DNA from 4 places in the Mycoplana ramosa genome. Region 1 is predicted to be linked to each of the others. Evidence: predicted binding sites of a transcription regulator. Region 1 holds the regulator's gene; each other region holds the start of a gene.
The links. The regulator PhoB, encoded in region 1, activates phosphate uptake and scavenging genes when phosphate is short. The targets are predictions, from matches to a motif close to TGTCATNNANCTGTCAT.
Positions count from the first base shown of each region.

Region 2: JNC62_RS09050 (UDP-2,3-diacylglucosamine diphosphatase) is a predicted target of PhoB. The motif match lies at 1,069-1,085, and genes of this name have one in related genera.
Region 3: JNC62_RS04740 (DUF2794 domain-containing protein) is a predicted target of PhoB. The motif match lies at 1,196-1,212, and genes of this name have one in related genera.
Region 4: JNC62_RS16400 (ceramide glucosyltransferase) is a predicted target of PhoB. The motif match lies at 916-932, and genes of this name have one in related genera.

Region 1 covers NZ_JBHEEW010000012.1:24,004-26,204, reverse strand. The annotation lists gene phoU (phosphate signaling complex protein PhoU) at 1-633, shown strand, start outside; gene phoB (phosphate regulon transcriptional regulator PhoB) at 680-1,363, shown strand; gene JNC62_RS15580 (GcrA family cell cycle regulator) at 1,449-1,967, opposite strand; gene JNC62_RS15575 (hypothetical protein) at 2,138-2,201, opposite strand, start outside.
Region 2 covers NZ_JBHEEW010000006.1:33,886-36,086, forward strand. The annotation lists gene JNC62_RS09040 (NADP-dependent malic enzyme) at 1-396, opposite strand, end outside; gene JNC62_RS09045 (ester cyclase) at 631-1,035, shown strand; gene JNC62_RS09050 (UDP-2,3-diacylglucosamine diphosphatase) at 1,153-1,980, shown strand.
Region 3 covers NZ_JBHEEW010000003.1:77,432-79,632, reverse strand. The annotation lists gene JNC62_RS04745 (DUF1223 domain-containing protein) at 1-752, shown strand, start outside; gene JNC62_RS04740 (DUF2794 domain-containing protein) at 1,230-1,622, shown strand; gene JNC62_RS04735 (GNAT family N-acetyltransferase) at 1,638-2,183, opposite strand.
Region 4 covers NZ_JBHEEW010000013.1:26,517-28,717, forward strand. The annotation lists gene JNC62_RS16400 (ceramide glucosyltransferase) at 1-847, opposite strand, end outside; gene JNC62_RS16405 (MarC family protein) at 1,100-1,729, opposite strand; gene gyrA (DNA gyrase subunit A) at 1,966-2,201, shown strand, end outside.

The sequences.
Region 1 (2,201 bases):
GCCGAGCAGATGGTGGGTGACAGCGTGCGCGCGCTGGTCAACACCGATGCCGCGCTGGCGCAGAAGGTCATCTCCGAGGACGTCATCCTGGACAATGCCGAGCGGCAGATCAACGAAAAGGCGATCCTGACGATCGCCAAGCGCCAGCCGATGGCGGCGGACCTGCGCGAAATCATGGGCGCGATCCGCATCGCTGCGGAACTCGAGCGCGTCGGCGACCTTGGAAAGAACAATGCCAAGCGCGTGATTGCCGTGCAGAGTTCCGGCATGCCGCGCAAGCTCGCCCGCGGTCTGGAGCATCTGGCCGAACTGGCGCTGATGCAGCTGAAGGAAGTGCTCGACGTTTATGCCTCACGCAACGTCGAGAAGGCCAAGGAGATCCGTGAGCGTGACGACGAGATCGACGCGGTCTACACGTCGCTGTTCCGGGAGCTCCTGACCTACATGATGGAAGACCCGCGCAACATCACGCCCTGCACCCATCTCCTGTTCTGCGCCAAGAACATCGAGCGCATCGGCGACCACGCCACCAACATCGCCGAGACGATCTTCTACATGGCGACGGGTGCACCACCGGAAGGCGAGCGCCCGAAGGACGATCACACCACCTCGGTCGGCGCGGAGATGGAATGATCCGCCTCGAAGTGTCTGAATTTTAGAACGCCGGAGTTCTCAAGGCATGGTTCCCAAGATTACCGTGGTCGAAGACGAGGAGGCGCTCAGCGTCCTCCTGCGCTACAACCTCGAAGCGGAGGGTTTCGAGGTCGATACGATCCTGCGCGGCGACGAAGCGGAGATCCGCCTGCAGGAGCGCCAGCCGGATCTTCTGATCCTCGACTGGATGTTGCCCGGCGTCTCCGGCATCGAGCTTTGCCGGCGTCTGCGCCAGCGCTCCGAGACCGAACGCCTGCCGATCATCATGCTGACGGCCCGCGGCGAGGAGAGCGAAAGGGTGCGCGGTCTTGCCACCGGCGCCGACGACTATGTGGTGAAGCCCTTCTCGACGCCGGAGCTGATGGCTCGGGTGAAGGCGATGCTGCGGCGCGCCCGGCCGGAGGTGGTCTCGACGCTGCTGAAGTGCGGCGACATCGAACTCGACCGCGAGACGCACCGGGTCCATCGCCGGACGCGCGAGGTGCGCCTCGGCCCGACGGAATTCCGCCTGCTCGAGTTTTTCATGACCTCTCCGGGGCGCGTCTTCTCGCGCTCGCAGCTGCTCGACGGCGTCTGGGGGCATGATATCTACGTCGACGAGCGTACGGTGGACGTGCATGTCGGCCGGCTGCGCAAGGCGCTGAACTTTTCCAACATGCAGGACGTCATCCGCACCGTGCGCGGAGCCGGCTATTCGCTGGAGGCCTGATCGGCGGGCCACGACGTCGGAAACGAAAAACGGGCCCCGCGGGGCCCGTTTGCAATTTCGGTCCTCGTTCCCGGCCTTGAACCGGTCAGCGCATGCGCCGACGTTCGGCCGACGGCTGGTAGGCCAGACGCTGATGGTAGAGGCAGTAGGGCGAATTGTCCGGGGACTCGTTGCCGCAGAAGTGAAAATCGTCCGTCAGCGGGTCGCCATTCGGCCACTTGCAGGTGCGCTCGGTGAGTTCGGTCAGCTCCAGCCGGCGCGACATCGGCAACACCACGTTGGTGTCGATGCGCGCGAGCGGTGCGTCGTCGTACTCGAACGCGACCTCTTCCTTGACGACGGTCGCGCCTGCCGGACGGGCGACGGTGCGGGTGACGACGCGCGGGGCGAAGTTCGCGGGGCGCGGCGCAGCGGCCGGCCGTTTGGCGCGCGTCGCTGTCGGCGTGCCGCCGGCCTTGGCGCGGCCGGGCAGAGCGAGGCGGTGCACCTTGCCGATGACTGCGTTGCGGCTGACGCCGCCGAGCTGTGCTGCGATCTGGCTGGCGCTCAATCCTTCGGACCAGAGCTTCTTGAGCTTCTCGACCCTCTCGTCTGTCCAGTTCATACTATCGCCTCCGTTCCAGCGTTCGCTACCGGGAATCCGTCGTCAATGCCCCGGATGGCTCCGGAGCTCGGAACGCCTTGATACTGTTGGTGACTAGTTCCGCCGCATGCAGTCTAGCAATTGACTTTTAACCTACTGACAGGGGGACTCGGTGACAAGAGTCGCCCGATTCAGGCCGAATCGATTTTCCAGTTTTCCCCAACTTGCTCGTTGAGGTGTGGCTGCGCGGCGACA
Region 2 (2,201 bases), on a different contig from region 1:
CATCTCGTCCACGCTTGCTGCGTCGATCTCGATATCGAAGACGTCGACGCCGGCGAACTTCTTGAAAAGAACGGCCTTGCCTTCCATCACGGGCTTGGACGCCAGCGGCCCGATGTTGCCTAGGCCCAACACGGCCGTGCCGTTCGAGATGACCGCGACAAGGTTGGAGCGGGCGGTGTAGTCCGCTGCCGTTTCCGGATTGTCGCGGATCGCCAGACAAGGCGCGGCAACGCCGGGCGAATAGGCAAGTGCCAGGTCGCGCTGGTTGCCAAGCGGCTTGGTCGACTGGATCTCCAGCTTGCCGGGGCGGGGATAGCGATGGAAGAACAGGGCCTGCTGGTCGATGTCGCCGCTCGTGGGCTTGGAATTTGCTTTCGATTTGTCGCCAGTGGTCATGTTCTTCGCCCGCTTCATTCGCTCTTCCGCCCCTCTTCTGGCACGGATGGGGCGCGCCGTGAAGTTGGGACCGATGCCATAAAGCCCCATTTGGCCTCACTTGCAACCACCAACCCTGCCTTTGTGGGATGACCAGCGGCGCCACCATCAGGGGTGCGCCGGCCACGGTGACCAGTGGTTGTCGAGGGTGGCTGCTGATCGTATGAAAACGTCGCTTGAGCCAAGGAGGCCGGGATGGAATCGGAAGCAAACAAATCGATCGTTCAGGACTATATAGCCGCATTCAATACATTCGACCTGGAGAGGCTCGCGGAACTTTTCGCCCCGGACGCGAAGATCTACGGTGTGCTCGGTTTCGGCCTGCTTGCCGATGTCGTACCGATCTGGCGCGAGTTGCACGAGGGGATGAACATGCGGCTCGAAGCGCTCGATATTGCTGCCGACGGCTGCAATGTCGTGGTGCGGCTGCGCGAGACGGGCCGCTTCACCGGGACGTTCCGCGGGCTCGCTGGTCACGAACCGACCGGGCGTTCTTACGAGATCACCGCGATGGAGTGGTTTATCATCAAGGATGGCCGCATCACCTGCCGTTGGGGTGCGCGGGACAGTGCCGCCATTGCCCGCCAGGTCATCGGATAGCGCCAGCGCGAATCGGGATCGTTTCGGCGCGGCTGTCATTCTGCTGATACACGAGTCTGGTTTTCACCGTGCTTGGAGACAGGGTCTCCAGGAGAGGTATTTGCCGGAGTGCATGGGATGAGCGCCAACGACCCGACACCGAACGTGTGCCGCGTGAGGACCCTGTTCCTGTCGGACGTTCATCTCGGTTCCAGGGCAGCGAAGGCCGACTTTCTGCTTGACTTCCTGCGGTGCCATGAAGCGGAAACGATCATCCTTGTCGGGGATATCGTCGATGGCTGGCGGCTGAAGCGCAGCTGGTACTGGCCGCAGAGCTGCAACGATGTGGTTCAGAAACTGTTGCGCAAGGCGCGCAAGGGGACCCGGATCGTCTACATTCCGGGCAACCACGACGAATTCCTGCGGGACTTCCCCGGCGTTCACTTTGGCGGCATCGAGGTCGCGCAACAGATCATCCACGAAGCGGCCGACGGCAAGCGCTACCTGGTGCTGCATGGCGACGAGTTCGACGTCGTCGTCCGCAACGCCCGCCTCCTCGCCTATCTCGGGGACTGGGCCTATGATGCGGCGATCGGCGTCAACATCGTGCTTGCCGCCGCGCGCCGGCGCCTCGGCATGCCCTATTGGTCGTTTTCGGCCTGGGCAAAGCTGCGCGTCAAGCACGCGGTGAACTTCATCGGCGCCTTCCAGCGCGTGGTGGCGGAAGAGGCGCGCAGGCACGACGCCGACGGTGTGATTTGCGGCCACATCCACCATGCGGTGATCGAGGAGTTGGACGGGATCCGCTATATCAACACCGGGGACTGGGTGGAGAGCTGCACGGCCGTCGCCGAGCATTTCGACGGCCGAATGGAGCTGATCGCCTGGCAGTCGCCGGCCGCTCGTTCAACCGTTGCCGCCTCCAACTCGCGCGAACTGGAAGCGCGGGCGCCGAAGGCAGCGTGAAGAGCCGCAGGTCTCGAGTATGTGAGCCTGCTCGGAACAGTCGGGCGAAAAATCACGCCTACTGCGCAGCAAGCGCATCTTGAGGGCTTGAGACGCGCTTGCGATGACTTCATCGGCTGAAGTCGTGGAGCGGGAGAACCCGCAGGAGCTGGCAGAAATCACGGATTGGCGCATCTGCCTCAGCGTGGTAATCCTTCCCATCCTTCTGTTCAGGTTCCAAA
Region 3 (2,201 bases), on a different contig from region 1:
TTCTTGGTTGCCTCTCGTGCCTGCTTGCCGTTTCCGCAGCAGCCACGGCGGCCGTGGCAGACGACAAGCCCAAAGGCGTGGTCGAACTCTTTACCAGCCAAGGCTGCTCATCCTGTCCGAAGGCAGACAAGGCGCTGGAAACGTTGATCCGCGAGGGCGACGTTGTGGCGCTGGCCTATCACGTCGATTACTGGAACTATCTCGGCTGGACCGACACGATGTCGTCCAAGGAGAACACCGAGCGGCAATACTCCTATGCGCGCATGTTCGGCCGCGGCAGCGTGTACACGCCGCAGGCGGTGATCAACGGACGCGAACACGTCAACGGCGGCGATCTGACGCAAATTCGAAATCAGTTGGAATCGCTGAGCACCCAGGGACGCGGCTTGTCGGTGGATGTATCCGTCATCATCGTCCAGGATGAAATGCGCATCCGCATCGGCAGCGGCCAGGGCAAGGCGAATGTCATCATCGCATATTTTGACGGCGAGCAGGCGGTCGACATCGAGGACGGCGAAAATCGGGGACGGCGGGTCGATTACTGGCACGCAGTGACCAACATCGAAACGGTGGGAATGTGGGAGGGGAAGGAAACCAGCCTCGTGCTGCCGGCCAACCTGCTCAACCGCAAGGGCAATGGCGGCTGCGCCATCCTGCTGCAGCGAATGAATACGGCGGACACACCCGGCGCAATAGTGGGCGCCTTCGTCATGACGAACAGCGCGGTGTCTGAGACCGCAAATCGTCGCTGAGCTTCGAGGGTCTGGAGCGGTCCGGCCGGGTTCTTCGAGGGGCTGGGGCTTGAGGGTTCGAAGACACGCCGGACCGGACCTTGACGAAGCTTCCGGCAACGGAATACAGGAACAGCTTCGACGCAAATCCCCAGTGGCCGACCGATTTCCCGCACATGCAAAGCGGCTCGGCTGCGGGGCAGCAACTGGACTTTCCCCGAAAATTTAGGCGCGGTTTTGTCTGAAATGCGGCATCTTCGCTATTTGCGTCGCCGCAGTTGTTAACGGCTGGACGAGATGACGCGGCCCGATTGCAGCCGTCGAGACCGATCGCGCACCGGGCGCAACGATCCCGCCGCGAAGAGGCTGCCGCGGTGCAGCAAGGCAAGCCACGAGCGAAGGCGCAACGTCGCCTCTTTGGTCGGTGGCTTAATTGCTTGCAATTCGGTTCAGGTCAGGCACACTGTCATCGACTTGTCGCATCGAAGCGGAGACTCGATGACTGAAACGCCGGATTCGTCGCCGGGAGAGACCGGTGCCCAGGGGCCGAACGTCGTTGACCTCAGGGAATACCGCAGCAACAAGGACCCTGTCCCGGTCACCTTTCATCGCAGGGAACTGGACGCCATCCTCAGGATCTACGGGCGAATGGTCGGTGAGGGCGAGTGGCGCGACTATGCGATCGACCACACCCATGAGAAGGCAATCTTCTCGATTTTCAAGCGCTCCGGCGAGATGCCGCTTTATCGCGTCGAGAAGAACCCCAAGCTCGCGGCCAAGCAGGGCGCCTACTGCGTGCTCAATGCCCACGGCATGATCCTGAAGCGCGGGCACGAACTGGATCAGGTTCTCAAGGTTTTCGACAAGGCGCTGAAGCTCATCAAGACTTAGGCGCTGGTCATTTGTTCATTTTGCCGTGGCAATAGCCGCTTTGGGTTCACTCGACGCCCCCTCGCCCAGCGCAAGCTGCATGATCACCGTATCGAGCCAGCGGCCATGCTTGAACCCGCTCGCCTTCATCAGGCCGCCGTGCTCGAATCCCAGCGCCCGGTGGACGGCGATCGATGCCGGATGCGCGCCACCGATCACTGCGACCATCTGCCGAAATCCAAGCGCCGTGCAGCGCGCGATCAGTTCGGCAAGCAACGCCTTGCCGATGCCTCGCCCGCGCGCCTCCGGTGCCAGGTAGATCGAATCCTCGACCAGCCAATTGTAGGCCGCGCGCGTGCGGAAAGCCGACGCATAGGCATAGCCGAGGATGACCCCGCTTGTGTCGATGGCGACGATATAGGGGTACCCCGCCGCGATGATCGCCGAAAAGCGGGCCTGCATCTCCTCAAGCGGTGGCGGATCGATTTCGTAGCTGGCGACGCCGTGCAGCACCGATTCGCGATAGATCTCGGTGATGGCGGGAAGGTCGCCGGTGTCGGCGGTGCGGATCGTATAATTCATCGGCCATGAACCCACTGA
Region 4 (2,201 bases), on a different contig from region 1:
GCAGGATTTCCGGTGAGAAGAATTGCGGAAAGGTAACGCGTCGCAAGCGCGCCCACCGGCACTGCCGTGCCCAGACCTCGCGAAATGTCCTGCTGCCGAGTGGTTGATCGAACGGGGAGGACACCAGGTGCACCTTCAGGCCGAGGCCCCTGACGAGTTTCGTGGCGGCCGCATCCTCAGCGATCTGAGAACCCAGCGCCTGAATGCCGCCGTTGGCATCCAGCATGCTTTTGCGCCAGAGCATGCTCTTGCCCTGTGCACACCCGAACCCAAGCGCCTCGCCGGCATATTGCCAACGCGCCTGATGGGCGTTCAGGAACGCACATTCGACCTCCGCCCAGAATCCTTGCGGACGTGAACCAAGCGGGGTCGAGCATACCAGCCCGCTGTCCGGGCGCCACGCCGCCATCAGGCGAGCAAGATAGTCGGCCGGCATCAGGACGTTCGAGTCGGCGAGAACCACCCATTCATGCGACGCGGCGTTCCAGCCTTTCACGCAGTTGTTCAGCTTCGGATTGGCACTGATCGGATCGTCGCCGACAAGAAGCGTTGCGGGAATGGCAGGGTGGCGTCTGCGCACATCGTCGACCAGCGGGATCACTGCATCCCTTGCATCAGCGACGCAGAAGATCACTTCGTAGTCCGGCCAATCCAGGCGGAATGCGCTTTCCAGCGTTTCCCGCGAAAATTCCTCGCGGCCGCAGAGCGGAATGACGACAGAGACTGGCGGGCGTCTACGCGCCGCGGGCTGCGGGCCCAGGCGGGGCCAGATGCGCCGGCCGGCTATGGCCAGGCTCAACAGATTGATGGCCAGGAGCGCTCCGGCGGCGGTAAAAAAATTCAGCATCATGGTTCCATCGACGAGCCGCTCCGCCGTTCTGGCGAACCGAGACATCCGATAGACATCACCCAGAGATGACAGACCGATGACATCCGATGCCTCGGATCGACGCTGGCAGACGGTTGCCCAAGGGCGAAGGGGATCCGCCACTCCGCGCGGTGCCGGTCCTGTGGATGGCTGGTTTATGGGAGTTAAGGCAAAGGTATCGAAGTCAGTAGGTGACCATTTTGGACGCCACGTGAAAGGCGCGCATCGCAGTCAGATCACGAACGCCGCCCGGGTGCCGTCGACGACGAACTGCACTGCCAGCGCCGCCAGAATGACCCCGAGAAGCCGCGTCAGGATCGCCCGGCCGGTCACGCCAAGATAGCGGTCGACCCGTTCGGCGATATAGAGGGTGAGATAGACCACCGCGACGCACACGGCGATGACGACGAGGAGGGCTGCGCGGCCCACCGGCGACGACAACGACCCGGACAGAAGGATCGTCGCGGAAATGGCGCCGGGCCCGGCGATCAGCGGCAGGGCGAGTGGAAAGACCGCGATGTTGCGGATGTGGTCCTTGGTGATGGCGACTTCGGATGTCTTCTCCTTGCGTTCCTGGCGACGCTCGAAGACCATCTCGAAGGCGATGGTGAACAGTAGCAGACCGCCGGCAATGCGGAAGGCGGCGATCGATATCCCGAGCAGGCCGAGGATCCCGGCGCCGAAAATCGCAAAAGTGGCGAGGATGGCGAAGGCGATGATCGACCCGCGCAGCGCCACCTGGTTGCGTTCGGCGCGGTTCATGCCGACGGTCAGGCCGAGAAAGATCGGCGCGAGCCCCGGCGGGTCGAGCGTCACCAGCATGGTCGTGAGCGCATTGACGACCAATTCGTAATCGTACATCCGGCCATCCCCCTTGCCGATCCGCATTCTCTCGATGCGCTTTAGCCGCCATTGTTAGGGCAGTGACGCACCCAAGTGAAGGGGGCGGCGGTGCCACATTCGGGCGGCGCCATCAAATTGCGGCATTTGGCGGATTTCTGGCAAAAGACTGTTCAAAACCTCCCACAAAATTGGCGCAGTTCAAGCTGGTAGGCTATAAAATCCCGACTGATTCTGAACAAAGATCGTGATCGAAATTGACAGAGCAAACGACCCCCGGCGGCAAGTCCCCTTCCGGTATTGAGCCCATTTCCATCACCGCGGAAATGCAGCGGTCTTATCTCGACTACGCCATGAGCGTCATCGTGAGCCGCGCACTGCCCGATGTGCGGGATGGCCTGAAGCCGGTGCACCGGCGCATCCTCTTCAGCATGGGCGAGATGGGGATTGACTGGAACAAGAAATACGTGAAGTGCGCCCGCGTCACCGGTGA